One region of the Marinobacter arenosus genome, then DNA from elsewhere that is predicted to be linked to it. Evidence: predicted binding sites of a transcription regulator. Region 1 holds the regulator's gene; the other holds the start of a gene.
What was found. Region 1 encodes FliA, which starts transcription of late flagellar genes. Its sites were predicted from a motif close to CTAAAGTTTNNNNNNNNNNNGCCGNTAA; they were not measured.
Positions count from the first base shown of each region.

Region 2: KXD86_RS05830 (methyl-accepting chemotaxis protein) is a predicted target of FliA. The motif match lies at 3,604-3,631, and genes of this name have one in related genera.

Region 1 is NZ_JAHVAO010000001.1:981,923-992,677, forward strand. It holds gene KXD86_RS04470 (flagellar motor protein) at 1-181, opposite strand, end outside; gene KXD86_RS04475 (protein-glutamate methylesterase/protein-glutamine glutaminase) at 181-1,326, opposite strand; gene KXD86_RS04480 (chemotaxis protein CheA) at 1,373-3,490, opposite strand; gene KXD86_RS04485 (protein phosphatase CheZ) at 3,508-4,293, opposite strand; gene cheY (chemotaxis response regulator CheY) at 4,314-4,697, opposite strand; gene KXD86_RS04495 (RNA polymerase sigma factor FliA) at 4,860-5,603, opposite strand; gene KXD86_RS04500 (MinD/ParA family ATP-binding protein) at 5,634-6,446, opposite strand; gene flhF (flagellar biosynthesis GTPase FlhF) at 6,553-7,845, opposite strand; gene flhA (flagellar biosynthesis protein FlhA) at 7,906-10,086, opposite strand; gene upp (uracil phosphoribosyltransferase) at 10,314-10,755, shown strand, end outside.
Region 2 is NZ_JAHVAO010000001.1:1,277,875-1,288,629, forward strand. It holds gene KXD86_RS19080 (thrombospondin type 3 repeat-containing protein) at 1-16, opposite strand, end outside; gene KXD86_RS05820 (OmpA family protein) at 33-1,100, opposite strand; gene KXD86_RS05825 (DUF4870 family protein) at 1,418-1,780, opposite strand; gene KXD86_RS05830 (methyl-accepting chemotaxis protein) at 1,851-3,491, opposite strand; gene KXD86_RS05835 (PhoX family protein) at 3,710-5,740, opposite strand; gene KXD86_RS05840 (hypothetical protein) at 5,932-6,225, opposite strand; gene KXD86_RS05845 (hypothetical protein) at 6,315-6,572, opposite strand; gene KXD86_RS05850 (acyl-CoA dehydrogenase) at 6,760-8,562, opposite strand; gene KXD86_RS05855 (GlxA family transcriptional regulator) at 8,797-9,777, shown strand; gene KXD86_RS05860 (hypothetical protein) at 9,884-10,048, shown strand; gene KXD86_RS05865 (NADPH-dependent 2,4-dienoyl-CoA reductase) at 10,112-10,755, opposite strand, start outside.

The DNA of each region.
Region 1 (10,755 bases):
TGAATGCCCGCTTCAACACCGGCCACGATGTCTGCAGTATGGTCGCCGCGAGCGTTCCACCCACGACGATGAGCGCTGCCGGACCGTTGAACAGGGAACCCAGTGCCCCACCTTCCAGCAAATTGCCACCCAGGATGGCCGCAAAGGCGAGTACGATACCGAGCAGACTGAGGATATCCATCAGGCGACCCCTTCCATCAGTCGCGGCCCGATCTCTTCGAGTGCCAGAACTTCGTCACTGAGTCCTGCCCGGGCCACCGCCATCGGCATGCCATAGATGACCGAGGTTTTTTCATCCTGGGACCAGACAACCGATCCGGTCTGCTTCATCATCCGGCAGCCATCCTTACCATCCGAGCCCATGCCCGTCAGGATGACCCCCAGGGTCTTGCCGGGGAAACTTCGGGCCAGCGAGCCGAATGTGACATCGACACAGGGTTTGTAGTTAAGGCGCTCATCACCGGGCAGGATACGTACCCGGGCCTGTCCGCCGCGGTTTTCGATCATCATCTGTTTGCCGCCCGGAGCGAGTAAGGCAAGGCCCGGTCGGAGCACGTCTCCGTCTTCAGCCTGACGCACCTGGATCTTGCAGAGCTTATTGAGTCTTTCGGCAAATGCCGGCGTAAAACTCGCCGGCATGTGCTGAACCAGAACGATCGGCGCAGGAAACGAGGCCGGCAACGACGTCAGCACCCGCTGCAGAGCCACCGGCCCGCCGGTGGAGGTGCCAATACCAACAACGCTGTAATGCCTGGCGGCGCCCCGCCGGGCGGTCCGTCTGGGCGCTTCCGGCTCGTCGGTCGGCGGTGCCGATCTGGGCGCAATGGCTGGCCGCGGGGACGTCGGGCGCGGGCTTGGAGGGGCGGTCTCACGCCGGGCCGGTGAGGAGGGGGCGGCGCTGGGAGCCGGCGTTGATCGCGCTCCCGGCCGGCTTTGGGCCACATCCAGAATCCGATCAATGAGAATTTTTTGAAGCTGACTGCTATCCCGGGCAATTTCCTCAAAGTTCTTCGGCAGGAAATCCACGGCCCCAGCTTCGAGCGCATCCAGGGTGACCCTGGCTCCCTCATAGGTCAGCGACGAAAACATCAATACCGGTACGGGGTTCTTTTTCATGATCTCCCGTACCGCCGAAATACCGTCCATGATCGGCATCTCGTAATCCATGGTGATGACATCCGGCCGCAGCCTTTCAGCGAGCTCCACACCTTCGCGGCCATTGGTGGCCACGCCCACCACCTTGATCTGGCCCGAGCCGGTCAGAATTTCCGTGAGCCGTTTTCGAAAGAACCCTGAATCATCCACGACCAGGACAGAAACTGTCATCCATTTCTCCTAACGAAGTCCAATCTCTCGCTCCACCCTGGCCTGGTCAGCTGTAATGTTGCAGCAGGCTGGGAACATCAATAATCAGGGCGATACGCCCGTCGCCGGTTATGGTTGCACCGGCCATACCCGGCGTACCCTGCAGCGCCCGGCCCAACGGCTTGATGACGACTTCTTCCTGGCCCACCAGTTGATCGACGACAAAACCAACCTGTTTGGTGCCCATGGCCACGATCACGACGTGGGCATTCTCCGGCTCGTCCTCACGGGCGGCGTTTTTCACCAGCCACCGCTTGATGTGGAACAGCGGGAACACCTTGTCCCGCACAACGATGCACTCGCGCCCGTCGACAACGTTGGTCTTGGTCAGATCCAGGTGGAAAATCTCCACGACGTTCACCAGCGGCAGGGCGAACGACTGGTCGCCGAGCATGATCATCAGCGTTGGCATGATCGCCAGGGTGAGCGGAACCTTGATGATGATCCGTGAGCCCTTGCCCCGCTCGGACACGATGTTGATCTGGCCATTGAGCTGGCCGATCTTGGTTTTGACCACATCCATGCCGACTCCGCGACCGGAGACATCGGAGATTTGCTCCTTGGTCGAGAAACCGGCGGCAAAAATCAGGTTGAAGCATTCGTTGTCGGTCAGCCGGTCCGCTGCATCCTGTTCGTAGATACCCTTCTCAACGGCCTTACGACGCAGCACTTCCGGGTCCATACCCGCACCATCGTCCTCGATGGACAGGAGGATATGATCCCCTTCCTGCTCGGCTGACAAGGTAACGGTACCCTGCCTCGGTTTGCCCGCCTTCTCGCGGACGTCCGGTGCTTCGATACCGTGATCGACCGAATTCCTCACCAGGTGAACCAGTGGATCCGACAGGGCCTCCACCAGGTTCTTATCCAGATCGGTCTCCTCGCCGTGCATGACGAGGTTCACCTCTTTTTTCAGACTTCGGGCAAGGTCACGGACCACGCGGGGGAATCGGCCGAACACCTTCTTGATGGGCTGCATGCGCGTCTGCATGACGGCGGACTGAAGATCAGTCGTCACCACATCCAGGTTGGATACGGCCTTCTGCATGTGTTCATCATCACTGGCCGCACCCAGCCGCTGAAGCCGGTTTCGCACCAGTACCAGTTCGCCGACCATGTTCATGATGTCGTCAAGACGCTTGGTATCCACCCGCACCGTGGTCTCCGCCGCCGGCGCCGCATCTCTGGCTGGAGTGGCTGGCGCCGCGGCCTTGGTCGCCGGCGCGGAGTGCTCGGCGGACCCCGGCGCTTCGTCCTTTTTCTGCTTGGCTGCGGGCGCTTTCGGCGCTTCAGCGGCAGACGACCCGGCTCCGGCGGCCTTCTCAGTATCGGTGGCGGTGGGCCCACTACCCTTCCCGTGCAGTTCGTCCAGTAGCTTTTCGAACTCATCGTCGGTAATCAGGTCATCGTCTTTACCCGACGACGCCGGTTCGGCCGGCCCGGCGCCGGCAGCAGGCTCATCGTGCGCCGGAGCGCCGGCAAACTGGCCCTTGCCATGAAGTTGGTCGAGCAGGGCCTCGAACTCGTCATCGGTGATCTCGTCATCACCGGAGTCCCCGGCAGGCGCACCTGAGGACTCACCAGCACTGGCGGGCTGACCCGAGGTTACGTCACCCCCGTCCTGAAGGGCGTCCAGCAGCTGTTCAAACTCATCGTCGGTGATATCACCGCCCTCTTCAGCGCCGCCTTGCCCGGTCTCGGCGGGGACTTCTGATGATCGTTGACCGGCATTGCCCTGAGGCTCCGCGAACGCATCGAGGGCAGCAATCAGTGCATCCGGGGCGGGCGTCAGGTCCTCGTGATTCCGGACCTGTTCAAACATGGCGTTGACGTGATCGAGAGCCTCGAGGACCACGTCCATCAGCTCCGCATCCACCTTGCGTTTGTGGTTGCGCAGGGTATCGAAGACGTTCTCGGCGGAGTGGCAGCAATTCACCAGGGCATCGAGCTGGAGGAAACCCGCGCCACCTTTGACCGTGTGAAAGCCGCGGAAAATGGCGTTCAACAGATCACTGTCGTCGGGGTGTCGCTCAAGATCGACCAGTTGCTCCGACAGCTTCTCGAGAATTTCGCCGGCCTCCACGAGGAAGTCCTGCAAAATCTCATCATCAGCATCAAACGCCATGAGTATTCCCTATTAATTCAGAATCCGAGACTGGACAACAGGTCATCAACGTCATCCTGCCCCGAAACCACATCGTCACGCTCATCAGCCTTGATCTGCGGGCCAACACCCTCTTCTGCCGAAACCTGGATTTCGTCAATCTGGTGTACGGTGCCGGTTATCTGGTCCACATGGCTCGCCATAACCACGAGGCTGAGCATCTGTTCTTCTACTTCTTTCACCAGGGTGGTGACCTTCTGGATCACTTGCCCGGTCAGGTCCTGGAAATCCTGGGCCAGCAGAATTTCCGAAAGATTCCGGTATATCGAATCCGCGTCCGTTGTCAGGCTGACAAAGAACTGGTCGATCCGACCATAAAGCTCTCGAAACTCGGCTGGCTGCATTTCCCGGCGACGCAATCGCTGCCATTCATCCCGAAGCGCTGAGGCTTCATCGCGGACGGAGTGGGCCAAAGGCATGGTCTCCTCCACCAGATCCATGGTGCGGTTGGCCGCCTGGCTGGTCATCCGTACCACATACTCGAGCCGGTCCGAGGCATCGGTCATTTTTGACAGCGCTTCCTGTTGTTCGGCGCTGCGCGGATCCACCTGAAAGTTGCGGATCGCTTCATGAAGACTTCGGGTCAGCCGGCCAACCTCGCGGTAGAGACTCTGGTCCCTAACCTCACTGAGTTCATTGATCACGGTCATGGCCTGAGCGTAATCTCCGGCCTCCAGGCTTGCGGCCAACTCGGCGCTCTGACGCTTGAGCTTCTCCGTCGCCTCCGGATCAAGGCTACGATGGTTCTTGTTGCTGTCGCTCATGAGAGCCATCCGACCTCTGCTTACTGAATGCGTTCGAAGATTTTCTCAATCTTTTCTTTGAGGACGGCTGCGGTGAACGGCTTGACGACGTAGCCATTCACCCCGGCCTGTGCGGCAGCCACAATCTGATCCCGCTTGGCCTCGGCCGTTACCATCAGCACGGGCAACGTCTTCAGGTTCTCATCGGCGCGCACGGACTTCAGCAGATCCAGCCCCGTCATTCCCGGCATGTTCCAGTCCGTCACCAGAAAATCGTACTTTCCGCTTTTCAGCATCGGCAGGGCTGTGTTGCCATCGTCCGCCTCATCGGTGTTGCTGAAACCCAAATCACGCAGCAGGTTCTTGATGATCCGTCGCATTGTGGAAAAGTCATCCACAATCAGGATTTTCATGTTCTTGTCCAATGGGACCTCCAGTTTGTAACACCCGGATTTCGTTTGACCTTTGAGTTCGAAATCTAGCAGGCCGCTGTTTTAAGCACTTATTGTCTGATCTTTGGTGTTCGTGTAAAGCGCCGGTTACCAAAAACTACACAGCTCTATGAGCCAGACACAGAGTGCACACGTTCAGTCATCTGCATCCCGGCGCCAGTCTGCGAGACGTCCTCGCAGTCGCAGCGCGGCCTGACTGTGAATCTGGCTGACACGGCTCTCACTGACACCCAGAACGGCGCCGATTTCCTTGAGGTTCAGCTCTTCCTGGTAGTACAGGCTCAGGACCAACTTTTCGCGCTCCGGCAGCTCTTCAATGGCCACGGCCAGGTTGCGCCGGAACGCATCGGATGCCAGACCGTCCAGCGGATTATCACTGGTCTCTGCTTCCTCTATCGGCAGCTCACCGGATTCATTGAGCTCATCGAGGCTAAAAAGTCGTCCACTGTTGGCATCGGAAAGCGAGGCGTGGTACTCGGATAACTCCATACCCAGTTCCTCCGCAACTTCCTGGTCCTGGGCTTCGCGACCGAGTCGGTCTTCGACGGCCTTGATGGCCTGGGATATCCGGCGGGCATTTCGGTGGACCGAGCGGGGCACCCAGTCACCTTTGCGGATCTCGTCCACCATGGCACCCCGAATCCGAATGCCGGCGTAGGTTTCGAAGGTAGCGCCCTTGGTGGAGCTGTAGCGTTGGGCAGATTCGAGCAGTCCGATCATGCCCGCCTGCATCAAATCATCCAGTTGCACCGAGGCGGGCAACCTGGCCATGAGATGAAGGGCTATTTTCTTGACCAGCGGCGCATGCTCTTCAATGAGTCGAGAAGGACTTTTCGCATCCGACTGCTGATAGATTCCCAGATGTTTCGCCAATGTCATGTATCCGGTGTTGTTTTGACTGGATCAGATTCAGACTTCGACGAGCCGTTCCACAAAGAACTCCAGGTGACCTCTTGGCGAGGACGGCAACGGCCAGTTGTCGACCTTGTCGGCCAGAGCCTTGATCGCGAGGGATGCCTTGGCGCGCGGGTAGGCGTCCAACACCGCTCGCTGCCGCTGTACCGCTTTTTTGACGGCTTCGTCGTAGGGCACCATACCCACATATTGTAGTGCGACATCAAGAAAACGTTCGGTCACCCGACTGAGCTTCTCAAACAGGTGTCGGCCTTCCTGCTCATTTCGCACCTGATTCGCGAGGATACGGAAACGGTTCGTGCCGTATTCCCGGTTCATGAGCTTGATCAGGGCGTAGGCATCGGTGATGGAGGTGGGCTCGTCGCAGACCACAAAAAGCAGTTCCTGGGAAGCCCGGAGGAAGCTGACGACGGATTCGGAAATACCCGCTGCCGTATCGACGATCAGCACATCAATCTGGTCACCCAGCTCACTGAACGCGTTAATCAGGCCGGCATGCTCCATCGGGCTGAGGTGGGTCATCCGCTGGGTGCCGGACGAGGCCGGAACAATCTTGATGCCACCGGGACCGTTGACCAGGATGTCCTTGAGATCACACTCTCCGGCGAGCACATCGGCAATGTTCCGGTTAGCCGTTATTCCGAGCAGAACATCGATGTTGGCCAGACCAAGATCGGCATCCAGAATGACCACGCGGCGACCTTTCTGCGCCAGGGCAATACCGAGGTTGACCGACACGTTACTCTTGCCGACCCCACCTTTGCCGCCGGAAACCGCAATCACCTGTACCGGATGTGCTTTGCTCATGTTGTTTCTTGTCTCTCGCCAGTTATACCGAAGGCTTGTCGTGTCTCTGAACGGCGCCAATTCTGCGCGCCGGATTCTCCGTCATCCGGTAAAGGTCCTTCCCCGCTCAGGCCCCCTCGGCAACGGCCTGCTGTTGCTGGAGGCGCTTCAGCCGTTCCACGGCCAATCGCACCAGGGGAATGGACTCCGCGTGGTGCAGGTCCTCGGGGATTTTCTGCCCGTCCGTGTAATAGGCCACCGGCAATCCGGTTTCCATCACGAATCCCAGAGATTCCCCCAGTGTCAGGGCTTCGTCAATCTTTGTCATCACGCAGCCCGCAAGATTTGCCATCTTATAGCAATGCCACACGGATTTCATGATACGCGGCTGGCTGGTGGCAGACACCACCAGATGGGTACGGATATTGTGGTGGCTGCGCGCCAACTCCGCCAGCTGTTCCTGGTAACCCTTGTCAGAACTGGTCAGGCCCGCGGTATCAATCAGCACCAGGTGCCGGTCGGACAACTCGTCCAGAATATCGTCCAACGAGTGGCTTTCATCGACGACACGAACCGGCACGTTCAGAATCCGACCGAATACGAACAGCTGCTCGTGGGCGGCCACCCGGTAGCGGTCCGTCGTGACCAGCGCCAGCGAGTCTGCCCCATGGCGCAGAACATAGCGCGCCGCCAGTTTGCCAATGGTGGTGGTCTTGCCGGAACCGGTCGGACCGACCAGTGCATAGACTCCGCCTTCGTCCAGCCATTCCTGGCGTGAGGTACGGACACCGGTTGCCAGCATTTTCAGGGATTGCTTCCAGCCGTCTTCCAGACGACCACCCTTATGGCGCCGGGACAACGAGCCTGACAGGTCGGCGCTCAGACCGAACTCCTGGAGCCGCTCGGCCAGTCGCTGCTGCACCGCATTGCTCACCGGCTTTGCCGGCTCGGCGGCGCGACCACTCATCATATCCCTGAGCGAGCTGATTTCTGCCCGCATCTGGGCCAGCTCATCGGAATACCCACGAGCACTGGCCGACGGCGAGGTCGCCGGTTCCTCGAACCCAGAAGACGCTGCCTCGTTCAACGCGGCAAACGAACCATCGGAATAGGAGGCGCCCATTTTCGCCCGCTTTTCCCGGACCTCACGGATGCGATCACGGGACCGGTTCAATTCGTCCTCCAGCCGGCGGTGCTGATCCGCCTGCATTTCAGCCAGGCGCGAACCGTTGGTGGCAGACTCGGCTTTGTCGCCCAGTCGCTGGCGCGCCATATTCTCGTCGTAGTCCAGCGCCGTCACGATTTCGACGCCGCCGTCAACACGACGATTGGAAAGAATCACGGCATCCGGACCCATCTGCTCACTGACCTGCTTCAGCGCCTCTGACATGCTCTGAGCGAAAAACCGTTTTACTTTCATACTGACTCTTCCTCCACCGGCAACCCCCTGCGGGCGCTGACCGCGTTGTGGTCCGCGTCGTTACTGACCGACGGACGCCACGATAGTGATCTGTTTGTTATCCGGTATTTCCTGGTAGGAGAGCACGTACAACCGCTCTACCCCGTAGCTCGCAAACCGCGCCAGTACCGGTCGCAACGGACCGGACACCAGCAGGATCGCCGGTTTGCCCAGCATCTCCTGGCGCTGAACACTCTCCTGCAGCGACCGCTGCAGCTTCTCCACCATGTTCGGCTCCAGAACCAGTCCGATGTCATCCTGACCGCCGGATTGTTGACTCTGCTGAACAGACTTTAGCAATAACTGTTCCAGATCCGGATCGAGGGTAATAACCGGGATTTCGGACTCGTTGCCACAGATGCTCTGGACGATCATCCGGCGCAGGGACTGCCGGGCCACGGTGGTCAGCAGTTTCGGGTCCTGACTCTTGGGATGCACATTGACGATGGCCTCGGCAATCGAGCGCATGTCCCGGATCGGGACCTCTTCTTTGAGCAAATTCTGCAGTACCTTCAGCAACAAGCTGATGGACACGGTGGTCGGCACCAGCTCCTCCGCCAGCTTCGGCGACGTCTTTTCCAACTGATCCAGCCACTTCTGAACTTCCTCGTGCCCCAGCAGCTCATGGGCATGCTTCTGCAGCACCTGGTTGAGATGGGTCGCAACTACGGTACTGGCATCAACCACGGTGTAGCCCAGAGTCTGGGCCTGGTCCTTTTTGTCGGGCTCAATCCAGATGGCATCCAGCCCGAACGCCGGATCCTTGCCCTGGATTCCCTCGACCTTCCCGAACACCTGCCCCGGGTCGATGGCCAGCTCCCGCTCCGGATGGATCTCAGCCTCAGCGATGGTCACGCCCATCAGCGTGATGCGGTAAACGTTGGGCATCAGGTCCAGGTTGTCGCGAATGTGTACCGACGGCATCAGGAAGCCCAGGTCCTGCGACAGCTTCTTGCGCACGCCCTTGATCCGGCTCAGAAGCTGGCCGCCCTGGGATTTGTCCACGAGGGGAATCAGCCGGTAGCCCACTTCCAGTCCGACGATGTCGACGGTAGCAACGTCGTCCCAGCCCAACTCTTTGTTCTCTCCGGGTGCCGGCAACTGGCGGCCCGGATCGCCGGCACCGTCCCCGCCCGGTGGCAGGTCCTGCCCGCTGGACCGCGGCATGCCAGCAGCCCCGCCCCGGCTCGGAAAGACACCGTCCTCCTCAACGGTCTGGCGATCGTGCTTCCAGATATACCAGGCCGCTGCGGCGGCAAGGCTGCCGAGCCCCAGAAAGGCCACATGGGGCATGCCCGGGATCAGGCCCAGAATGAGCAGGATGGTGGCCGCGATGGCCAACGCCTTGGGCGCACTGAACATCTGGCTGAGAATCTGCCCACCCATGTCCTGGCTTGAGGTTACCCGGGTAACCATGATGGCGGCGGAGGTGGACAGCAGCAGCGACGGAATCTGAGCGACCAGCCCGTCACCAATCGTCAGCAGGGCATAACGCTGCATGGCCAGACCAAAGGTGAGATCGTGCTGGAGCATACCGATGGCGACACCACCGATGATGTTGATCGCAAGAATCAGAAGACCGGCAACCGCATCGCCTTTCACGAACTTCGAGGCACCGTCCATAGAACCGTAGAAATCCGCCTCCTGGGCAATCTCCGAGCGGCGGTGCTTGGCTTCGTCCTGGTTGATCAAGCCGGCGTTCAGGTCGGCGTCGATGGCCATCTGCTTGCCCGGCATGGCGTCGAGGGTAAAGCGGGCGCTGACTTCGGAGACCCGACCCGCACCCTTGGTCACCACCAGGAAGTTGATGATCATCAGGATGGCGAAGACCACGAGCCCCACGGCGTAGTTGCCACCAATCAGCACGGCACCAAAAGACTCGATCACCTTACCTGCAGCGTCGCCGCCCTCATGACCTTCCAGCAGGACGATGCGGGTGGAAGCCACGTTCAGGGCCAGTCGCAGAAGCGTCGCCACCAGCAGCACCGTAGGGAAGGAAGCGAACTCCATAGGGCGCATGGCGTAAACACACACCAGCAGGATGACGATGGACAGGGTAATGTTGAAAGTGAAGAAAACGTCCAGCAGGAACGCGGGCATCGGCAGGATCATCATGCCGAGCAGCCCCATCAGCATAATGGGAATGCCCAGATTTCCCCGCGTCAGGGATTTGACGTTGTTAAGGACTAATGCTCTGTCCATGCAGGACTCTTCTCCGCTTGGCTTTACCTGAAGAGGGTTTCAGGGTCGAAAGTCTGACGCCTTAGCGCCTTTTAACGGAGGCTTCGCAAGATCCGTACCACTCCTTACCCGATTTCCCCGAGCTTTCTCCCGGTGTCGCCTGACGTTCCTTCTCAGATACGGTATCCTTGCGCCATTTGAACGCGCTGCAAAACCACGACAGATCAACCAGAGACACAGGTGACCCCATGCCAATCCACGAGGTTAAACACCCCCTGATCCGACACAAACTTGGCCTGATGCGCCGGGCGGACATCAGCACCAAGAATTTTCGTGAACTGGCACAGGAGGTTGGCGCCCTGCTGACTTACGAAGCCACCAAGGATTTCAATCTTCAGGAGAAAACCATTGAGGGTTGGGCCGGCCCGGTCAACGTCGAACAGATCCACGGCAAGAAAATCACCATCGTTCCTATCCTGCGAGCCGGGCTGGGGATGCTGGATGGCGTTCTGAGTCTGATCCCGGTCGCCCGCGTGAGCGTGGTTGGCCAGATCCGCAACGAAGAGACGCTTGAGGCCAGCACCTACCTGGAAAAGCTGGTCGGTGAGCTGGATCAGCGCATGGCACTGATCGTGGATCCGATGCTGGCCACCGGCGGCTCAATGATCTCCACGATCGACCTCCTGAAAA
Region 2 (10,755 bases), 300 kb from region 1:
TTGTTGTTGTCATCATCGTACCTACTCCCTGTTCATTCCATGATCACGTTGAAACTGACGCGGCGGTTACGCTCCCGCCCTTCCTCCGTGTCGTTGCCCCGAATCGGCAGCGACTCGCCATAACCCTTCGCCACAAGGCGGTCAGGAGAAATCCCGAGGTCGATCAGATAGTCGCGAACAGACTCTGCACGCAGGCGGGACAACTGCTGGTTGTATTGCGCGCTACCCCGATTATCGGTATGCCCGGCCAGTTCCACGGTCAGGTTCTGCTGCCCCTTGAGGGCATCGGCGGTACTTGCCAGGATATCTTTGGCGTTCGCCGTCAATCGGTCCGAGCCGAACTCGAAGGTCACCCCCAGAAGCACCACACTCTGCTCCTGATCGGTCCTCACACAGCCGACGGCATCCACTTCCAGCCCGATGAGGGTGTTGGGACACTGATCAACACCATCGACAACCCCGTCTTCGTCCGAGTCGGGCAGCTCGATTACGCGCTCCTTCTCGATCACAACCGGCTTCTCGATGTACTTGACCGTTTCAACAACCTGACGGCGCGTTGCACCAATGGGCACCGTGATCCCGGCGGACAAGTGAATGTCAGCATGGCCGTCGTCGTAGGTGTCGTAGAGGTACCGGACGTCCGCCCGGAATCTCAGACCGGAATCGGACAGTGGCGAGGAAAGCAGACCCAATCCCAGGTTTCCGTACCCCCCGATTTCGCTGGCAGAGTTGTTGGCCACATCGTTGCGGGAGACTCCCGCGCCTGCGAGGGCGAAGGGCGTGAATTGCGCGTTTCCGAAAAAGCGGTAGGCAACATCGACGCCCAGCCCCTGCTGGTAATAATCGGTCATGCCCGACTGTCCGGTTTCAATCACTCCGGCAAAGAAAGTGGGCTCCAGCCACCAGTATTTATCCAGCCGTGCACCGTAGGTGGCGCGGACAGCCGCACCATACTCATCAGTGCGTTCGTCATCGGGGATAATGTAGGTGCCAAGGAGGGAAATCTCGGTTTCATGCTGGATGGTTTCGGCCTGAACGCCTGATGCCAGCGTCAGGCAGCCTGCAGCCAGGTACCCCGCGAGCTGTCTCGCCTTCGTCATGCTGATACTCCTTTCGCTTTTTTTGTCGTTCCATAGGGTCGCGAGCAAGGAACTGCTCTGGTCAGCGGTGACAGATTAAAAAAATGCGAGAGGATGCAACTTGGCCGAGAATTCAACGGGTCGCGTCACAAAAATCACAATCTGAAACATTTTGTTACATTGATTGTGAGAGTGCAGGCAAAAACAAATGTAGATCCAAGCAGTTACAGGACGAGGTTATGTGGCAGGCGAAATTGCGGATGGACAAATACGCGCACTGATTTTGGGCGCTTATTTTACATTGTTTGACATCTTGCAGGCGAGACGAAGGCCCGCCGCTACACGGGCCGACCTTCATTCAGGGCGAGCGCCCCTTTGACAATCCGGTAAATAATCCAGATGGAAACTCCGAGCAGGATGAACCAGCCAATGATCAACGGGGCCGTCAGGATACCGATCACCGTCCACAACAACCCTATCCAGAAGGTTCGAATCTGCCACTGAAAGTGTCGCTCGATCCAGGTATTGCGAACGTCGTCCATCTTGACGTAGTTGATGATGACACCCACCAGACCGGTGATGCCGCCCACAAAGAATGACAGGGCCTGAAGGATGTAGACCACGACCGCCAGGTTCCGGGCCGGGTCTGAACGACGGGCAATGGGGTCGGGATCGGCGGGGATGTGTTCCTGTTCTGCCAAAACGTGTTCTCCTTCCGGGGTTCTCTACGGAGTCTACCACAGCACGCAGACACCGGAACTTGCCGAAGGGTTAGTGGTTGTCCGGACGATACCCCAGACGGAATCCGCCCCAGTGCTTGCCATGAACGTAGATCGGCACCGACAGGTCGTGCATGATCTCGCCAGTGTCCCGGCGATAAGTCTGAAGCAGCATGTCCTGGGTGTGGCTGCCGCAGCGGATACCGGTCCGGTCGTTGAACAGGCGCTTGCTTCGGCTCTTGACCAAATCCACCTTGGGGTCGCCAGTGGGCGCGTGGGCAAAGTCGCGGTTGTGGGTCGGCACGTAGCCGTCCGGCGCCGCCGAGATGGCAAAGACCACGGCTTCGTGGGCGTCCTTGACGGCCTCCTGCACGGTCGGCAGGTACTGGTCGGTAAACCGGTCGAAACTGCTGGCGTACTTGGGCGGGTGGGTATTGGGAATGAGTTCCCGCTTCTTATCAAACAGCGCCTGCTCCGACAGCTTGCCGTCTCGGATCGCCTGTTCGAACAACTGGCTGATTTTCGCGGCGCCGGTCTTGGCCTGATCGTAGAAGAACCGGTGGTAACTGGCATCACTGTTCAGGGCAAAGGCGGCATTGGCTTTCTCCGCCAACTCCATGAGGGTTGCGGCCTGCTCCGCCAGTGACGCGACGCTGGCATCGCTTTCTTCGATCTGGTCCCGAACCGTTTCAATGCCGGCGAACATCTGTTCCAGACTCTGCTCGTTGTTCTGGTCAATTTCAGCAATCCGGGCCACCTGCTGCTGCACCCGGTCAGACTGGTCCCGGATCTGGTCCAGGCGCTCGCCCACACTCTCCACGGACGTCAGCCCCTCCTCGACACTGCGGGCGAGATCTTCAATTCGGGTGACAACCAGGGTCGTGCCCGACCGGATCTCCTGCAGGGTTTCAGCGACTTCACTGGTCGCCTGCGCGGTTCGACCCGCCAGTTGCCGGACTTCATCTGCGACGACGGCAAAGCCTCGGCCCTGCTCCCCTGCGCGAGCGGCCTCGATGGCTGCGTTGAGCGCGAGCAGGTTGGTCTGTTCGGCAATCCCCTGGATGGTGGTGGTAACACCCTGGATCTTGTTGGATTTTTCGTTCAGCGCCTGGATGAGCGTGAGGTTCTCGGCCGACTGCTGATGAACCAATCGGACACTGTCGATGGCATCGACCAGTGCCTGACGACCTTCGGCACTGGTCACACTGGCCTGGTGCGCCATGGTCGCGGCCTCGGTGGCCTGGGCGGACGATTCGCGGACCGTTTCGGTAATCTGGCCCGCGTACTCGGCCATCTGGGCCGTCTCCTGCACCTGTCGGTCAAGACGCAGCTTCAACTGGTCGGCGGCAAAAGACACCTGGGCTGCGGAAATGGCATTCTGGTCGGCGCTGCCCGCCAGGGTCTCGACCAGGGCGCGACCGGCCCTTGCATCGGAAAGCAGCCCATCGCACTGGGTTCGAAGCGGGTGGTCATCGGGCAAGGAGCCGTCGTTCAGGCCCTTGATGCCCCGTTCAATGGGTTCCAGTACCCGTAGGATGAAGTAGCCACTGCCAAGCGCAAGGCCGCTGATCAGTCCAATCAGGATGGATGCGGGTTCCAGCCCTACCATCGGTGCCACCACGCCACTGACAACCGCAGCAACCGCTGCAACTGCCACCCCCCAAAGGACGGTCGTCCGGTCGAGTAATGCCATACCAACCTCGAATTTATTGTTATTCGTGAAATCATTCTGCGCCTGAAGGCCATTAGGGAGAGTAATGAATTGACCTAATCTAATAACTCATACTTTAGTTGATGCATGACAGGTATCGGCGGGAGTGGCGATTTCTTGAACAGAAAAACCGCAGGACCGCGCAATCCCCTGACGGAATCGAGCGGTCCTGCGGTTGCAGAAGGGAGTTGGCGGGACGCTTACGCGCCGATTACCCCGCCGTCGTCGCGGGTGACAATGACCGTGGCATCCCGCGGGTGATCGCCCTCGGTTCCGAACGGCCAGTCCGCCGCCGGATGCTGAATATTGACGAACATTGTCTTCACGTCCGGCGTGGTCACCACACCGGTGACTTCACACCCCTGCGGCCCCACGAAGAAACGCTTGATCTCACGGGTCACCGGATTCGCCGCCAGCATCATGTTGTTCTGGTAGGGCGCGTCGTCAGAGCCATCGGTCTGGATCCAGAGGCGACCGTTGTAGTCGAACCAGAGACCATCCGGGCTGTTGAAGATGTTGTCGTCGGTCAGCGATACCACGGTATTGCCGTCGACAACCGTTTCGGTGCCCTGCTCACCGGCAAAGACAAAGATGTCCCAATCGAACGCGACGGCCGTGTGGTTATTGTTCGCTTCCGTCCAGCGAATGATGTGACCGGTGCGGTTCTCGGCAATCGGGTTGGCGGCGTTGGTCTGTGCTTCCGTGCGCTGCGAATTATTGGTCAGCGTGAAGTAGACCTCGCCGGTGTTCGGATCGACCGCTCCCCACTCGGGGCGGTCCATGGGGGTTGCGCCCGCGATGTCGGCGGCCAGACGGGTATTGAGCAGCACATCGGCCTGGTTGGCAAAGCCGTCGAATGCGATATCACCGACCGTTGTGCCTTCGGCCGCTGTCACCTTGGCTGCAAAGTCGGCATCGTCCAGCGACAAGGGCAACCAGTCACCGGAACCGTCCTCGTTGAAGCGGGCCACGTACAGGGTGCCTTCATCCAGCAGGTAACCGCCGGCGGTGGCCGCCGAATAGGGCTGGGAGGACACGAACTTGTAGATGTACTCGAAACGGGAATCGTCACCCGAGTAACACACGACCGGCTGGCCCTCCTTGACCGGCGCGAAAATCACGCCCTCGTGGCCAAACCGGCCCAGAGCGGTGCGCTTCTGCGGCTTGCTTTCGGGTGTGAACGGATCGATTTCCACCATGTAGCCGTAGGTGTTGGCCTCGTTGCGGTAATCATCGGTTTCCGAGGCGCCGGTGGGGGTCACGTCAAACCGCACATAAGCGTCCGCGGCGCCGTCGGCGAGTTCCCAGTCGTAGCGGCTGGCACTGCCCACACCATGCCGGGTCTGTTCACGGGGCTGGGTGGCATCGCTGTTGGCAAAGTACCCGTGCCAGTTCTCTTCCGCCGTCAGGTAGGTGCCCCAGGGTGTCGGGCCCATGGAGCAGTTGTTCAGGGTGCCACGGGTTTCGGTGGCATCCGGGCTGAACTTGGTTTTCAGCTTCGCGTAGCCGCGCACCGGGCCCCGGATATCCATCTCGGTGCCACCGGTAATCCGGCGATTGAACGGGCTGCCGAACACCACGTCCCAGGTGCCTTCGCTGTTCTGTTTGATGTGGACCACGGACACGCCATGGGCGGCAATTTCCTTGCGCACTTCATCTTCGGGGCGCACGCCACCGTTGGTGTCAGCGCTGGTGGGGCCACCCGGATGCAGGGCCGCCTGGTTGATGTACTCGTGGTTCATCACCAGCAGGCCTTCGGTGGAACTGTTGCCGCCGGCTTTCTGATCGATCGGGAAGAAATGCATGCCATCGTGGTGCATGCCGACCTGTTGCTCCTGGTCCGCCCCCGAGTTGGAAGCATCAGCCCGGAAAGCCGGATAGGAACCGGTAATCGGCGTCCCCCAGGGCAGGAACGCCTTGGCCGAATAACCCTCGGGCACAACCACCTGGTTGGCGGCTGAAACGGCGACGGCCTTGAAACCCAGCTCGGTGGCCGAATCGTCATCGTTATTGGTAGTGGTGCTGCCGCCATTGCCGTCACTATCGCTGCCGCACGCGGCCAGGCCAACGCCCATGATGCTTGCCAGGGCAGCGCCGACGGTGCCTTTCATCACCGAACGTCGTTGCATCCGGGCCGCCAGCACCTCGTGAAAGGGGGTGTGGCCGGTATGGTTAACCACCGGTTCGTAATTCGGGTCCAGGTAATTCGGATCAAGGTCGTGCTTGGCCATGTTGCTCTCTCCCTATAATGACAGGCATTCGTTATGGAGAGGTCAGTTTCGGCAGCAAATGTGACAGGCGGGGAACAGAGTTACGACAGAACGGTTAACGTTTTTTGACAGGTGGTCGACAAGCGGAAGGAGGACAACCCGGCACAGAGACTCGGCCCTGCACCGGACAACGCGAGGTATTTCCGGACTTATTACTGGGTCATTTCCTCATAACCCTCTTCCATATCCTCGCCGGCTTCTTCAGCGGCATCGCCCATTTCTTCCGCTGCGTCTTCCGCACCTTCTTCCAGTTCGCCAAGGGCACCTTCATCCTGCCCAGTTGCTTCCTCGTAGGTTTCTTCGGCTGCGTTACCGGCATCTTCCATCATTTCACCGGCATTGTCGGCGGCCTGTTCAACGTCGACGCCTTCGTTGTCTTCGGAGCTGCAGGCGGCGAGACCGAGAGTCATCGCAAACGCCATTGCACCCAGTGTGAGCTTGTTCATAACCATATCCCTCTGTTGGTCTGTGATTTCGACGAAACAGGTTACGGCCACATCCCACTACATACAATTACTGCACGGTTACTCTTTGGTTAGTAATGGCTTACGGAGAGAAGCTGTCCATCAAGGGTGATCACGTGATCGATGCCCACCAGGTTTCCCCGCCCCAGCAGGATGAAATCCTGGCCGGCCCGTCTGAACAGATCCCTGATGACATCATGAACCACACAAACCTGGCCGGCACTGTCTCGATAAACCACTTCTGCCAGCCGACCTGACGTAAGGTACTCACTGAGCATATCCTGAACAGACCAATGCACGGCCGCTGACTGAGCATTCGGTGTTGACATGGTTCTACCATCCCTGTGGTCGAGTTCTTATTTTGTTATTGGTCTACCCAACATGCCCTGAGGAATCCGCAAAGGCGGACCCCACAAGTCTGGATCACAACAGCCGATTTCGCCACCAAGGCACCATGCTGCCAGCGCACCTTTCCCCGGGCCGGAGAGAGTGCGCTGGCGATTCAGGATACCGGGATCAGAACCACTCCGACTTCATGTTCAGGCAGGTATCATCCTGGTTTTTCAGAAGTACCAGGTCCTGCGCCACCGTTGGCAACTCCCAGTGGAAGAAGTATTGGGCCGCCTGGAGCTTGCCCTGATAAAAATTCCGTTCGTCGTCCGATCCGGCCTCGGCCAGCAGCTTTTCAGCGGCGTTGGCCTGGCGCAGCCACATCCAGGACACAATAATGTGGCCAAACAGATGGAGATAGCACGAGGCATTGGCCAGCACATTGTCGGGGTTCTCGCTCATCAGAGATTTGCCCAGGCTCTGGGTAACCTTCACTGCCTGCTGCAGGGTTTCACTCAACGACAGCGCCCATTGCTGGCAACGGGCGGTGGTCGCCGCTTCCAGATCCACCTGCATCTCCTGCATCAGCAATTGCAGGCCGTGACTTTGATCCTGCCAGATCTTCCGGCCCAGCAGGTCCAGTGCCTGGATGCCGTTCGTGCCTTCATGAATGGGGTTCAGGCGGTTGTCGCGCCAGCACTGCTCCACCGGGTATTCCCGGGTGTACCCCGCCCCGCCATACACCTGGATCGCCAGGTCGTTGGCTTTCGGGCCATACTCCGACGGCCAGGCCTTGATCACCGGCGTCAGCAGATCCAGCAGCTTGCCCGCCTCCGTCCGCTTCTGCTCGTCCGGGTGGGTGTGCTGGTCATCCATCAATCGGGCACCGTACAGGCAGAGCGCCAGTCCGCCCTCGCTGTAGGCTTTCTGGGCCAGCAGCATGCGCCGGACATCGGCGTGCTCGATAATGGGAACCTGCGGTGCCTCCGGGTTCTTTTCCGAGGGCTTGCGCCCCTGAAGCCGGTCACGGGCATACTCCAGGCTGTGCATGTACCCACGATAGCCGATGACCGCGGCGCCAAAGCCAACACCGACGCGAGCCTCATTCATCATCTGGAACATGTACTTCAGGCCCTGATGCGGTTCACCCACCAGATAGCCGTGGCAGGGCGCATCGTCCCCGAAGCTGAGCGCGGTGGAGGTGGTGCCCCGGTAGCCCAGCTTGTGAATCAAACCCGCGAGATTCACGCCATTGCGTTCGGTGGCATTGCCGTCTTCATCGACCAGAAACTTGGGAACAATGAACAGCGAGATGCCTTTCACGCCCGCAGGCGCGCCCTTTATCTTGGCCAGCACCATATGAACGATGTTCTCCGTCAGCGACTGCTCGCCCCCGGAGATGTAGATCTTCGCGCCCTTGATCAGGTAGTGGCCGTCGTCGGTCGGTGTCGCCGACGTGCGGATGTCGGCCAGGGAGGAACCGGCATGGGGCTCGGTCAGCGCCATGGTGCCTGTAAAGCGTCCTGACAGCATATGGGGAAGAAAGGTGGACTGCTGTTTCTGATTGCCGAAAACGCGAATGAGGTTGGCCGCGGCGGTGGTCAGGAACGGATAACCGGCGGTGCCGGGATTGGCAGCAGTGAAAAAGCCATTGCAGGCGGCCATCACGGATTCCGGCAGCTGCATGCCACCGAGTTCATAGTCGTACCGGCCGGCAATAAAACCTGCTTCGGCGTAGGCATCGAAGGCCTCTTTGACCTCGGGCAGCATCTCGACGGCGCCATCCACGAAACGCGGCTCATCCTTGTCGGCGGCACTGTTGTGGGTCGCGAACTTGTCCCGGGCAATGCGATCGGCGGTCTCGATCACCGCGTCAAAGGTATCCCGGCTGTGCTCGCTGAAGCGCTCGCGCTGGACCAGGGATTCGGTGTCGAGCACATCGTAGAGCTGGAACGCCAGATCCCGGCGTTCGATCAAAGTGTCAGTCATGCTTGGTTCTCCTGTTAATTGCACACAGAGTGTCACAGCCAGGGGGGATAGAAAACCGGCATTTATGACATAATCATGGCCAATATCGCCACACCTCTCGGGGAGACGGCCTGTCGTGAGACATCCCATTCGGGACACGCTGTAAATACGTCCCTGTACGCTTGAGTGCAGCATCCCTGCTGCACACAGTCCCGAATGGGATGCCTCACCACACGCCTGCCAGCGGAGTTATCCATGCACACGGTTTCTATCATTGGTTTCGACGGTGCCCTCGCCAGCGCCATCACTGGCATCATCGACCTGTTCCGGCTGGCCGGCGTGACCTGGGCCCGCATCCATGGCGAACCGCCGGAGCCGATGTTCCGCACTCGTTTGCTCACCCAGACCGGCGACCCGTGCCGCTGCATCAACGGCATCACGCTGCTGGCCGATGGCCGCTGGGATGCCGATGCCCAACCGGCAGCGGATATCATCATCGTGCCGACCATTGGCGCCCCGATCCCGGACGTGCTTTCACGCAATGCCGAGCTGGTCACCTGGCTATCCCGGCAGGATGTCACGCCCTCGCTGCTGGCCAGCAACTGTACCGGCGCCTTTCTATTGGCCGAGGCAGGCTTGCTTGACGGCAAAGAGGCAACCACCCACTGGGGTTTCAGCAACCAGTTCCGCCAGCGCTACCCTGACGTCATCTGCCGCCCAGAGAAACTGGTTACGGTGGACGGCGACATCGCCTGTGCCGGCGGTGGCATGGCCTGGTGGGATCTGGGTGTCTATCTGGTTGAGCGGTATGCGGGACCGGAGGTATCCCGGCAATTGGCGAAGGCTTTCGTCATCGATGCCGGGCGGACCAGTCAGGCCCCCTACAGTGCCCTTCAGGCGAAGCGCTACCACTCCGACAGCACGGTATTGAAGCTGCAGGACTGGCTCGACACCCACTTCTCGCGGACGGTTTCACTGGCGGAACTGGCCCGGGAGGCCGGGCTGAGCGAACGGTCCCTGTTGCGGCGATTCAAGGCCGCAACCGGGGATACCCCCAACACGTATCTTCAACTGCTTCGTGTGGAGCACGTTCGTCATCATCTGGAGACCTCGAGACGGTCGATTGACGAAATTATTAACATGGCCGGCTATGAGGACGTCAGTTCCTTCAGCCGACTGTTCCGCAAACACACGGGGCTGGCGCCAGGGGCCTACCGCTCACGATTCGGCCGGTGACCCTGTAACAACTGGCCTGCGATATGCATCTATTATTGTGTAAGGGCCAAAAACTGGTGCCGAACGTAAAAGTTTTTGACACAGGTGTAAAAGTGGGGAGGTAACCATGGACGCACCGATCAGACAAAGTCAGGCCGATATACTCAACCGGCTCTATGACATGAAGCAGAAACAACTGGCTCAAGCGCTTCAGCAGGGCAATAGCCTGCGCTGCCAGGTACTCGAAGCAGAGGCAGAGGCGATCTTCGCCGCACTGAAAATGGTCCAGTGATCCGCTTGACGCACAACGTCACATACTGATCACTTTGGGGCAGGAAGCCCCACGCTTCGACCTCTAGAGTCTCGCGGCAACTTCGGTTCCCTGGCGAATCGCCCGCTTCGCATCCAGCTCCTCAGCGACATCCGCGCCACCAATCAGATGGGCCCTGACACCGTGTGCTTCGATCTGATCATAGAGCTCCCGAAAGGGTTCCTGGCCTGCACAGATCACCACGTTATCCACCGCAAGCACTCGTGACTCCTGCACCTTGCCGTCCTTGTCGGTGAGCGTGATGTGCAGTCCGTCATCGTCAATGCGGTCATAGCGGCAACCCCGCAGCATCTCCACGTCCCGATGCTTCAGACTGTTTCGGTGCACCCAGCCGGACGTTTTGCCCAGGCCCGCACCGACCTTGCCGGTCTTGCGCTGCATCAGATAGATCTTGCGTGGCGAGGGTGTCGGTTTCCGTTCGGCCAACCCACCGGGACCTTCGAAGTCGGGATTCACACCCCACTCGGCCTGCCAGGCCTCAACGCTGACCTGCTCGCCCTCGGGCTGATGGCTGAAATCGTGGGTCAGGAATTCACTCACATCGAAGCCGATCCCGCCGGCGCCGATCACCGCCACTGACGAACCAACCGGCTTGTTGTGCCGCAACACATCCAGGTAACCGAGGACCTTGGGGTGGTCGATACCGTCAATCTTCGGGGTTCGGGGCT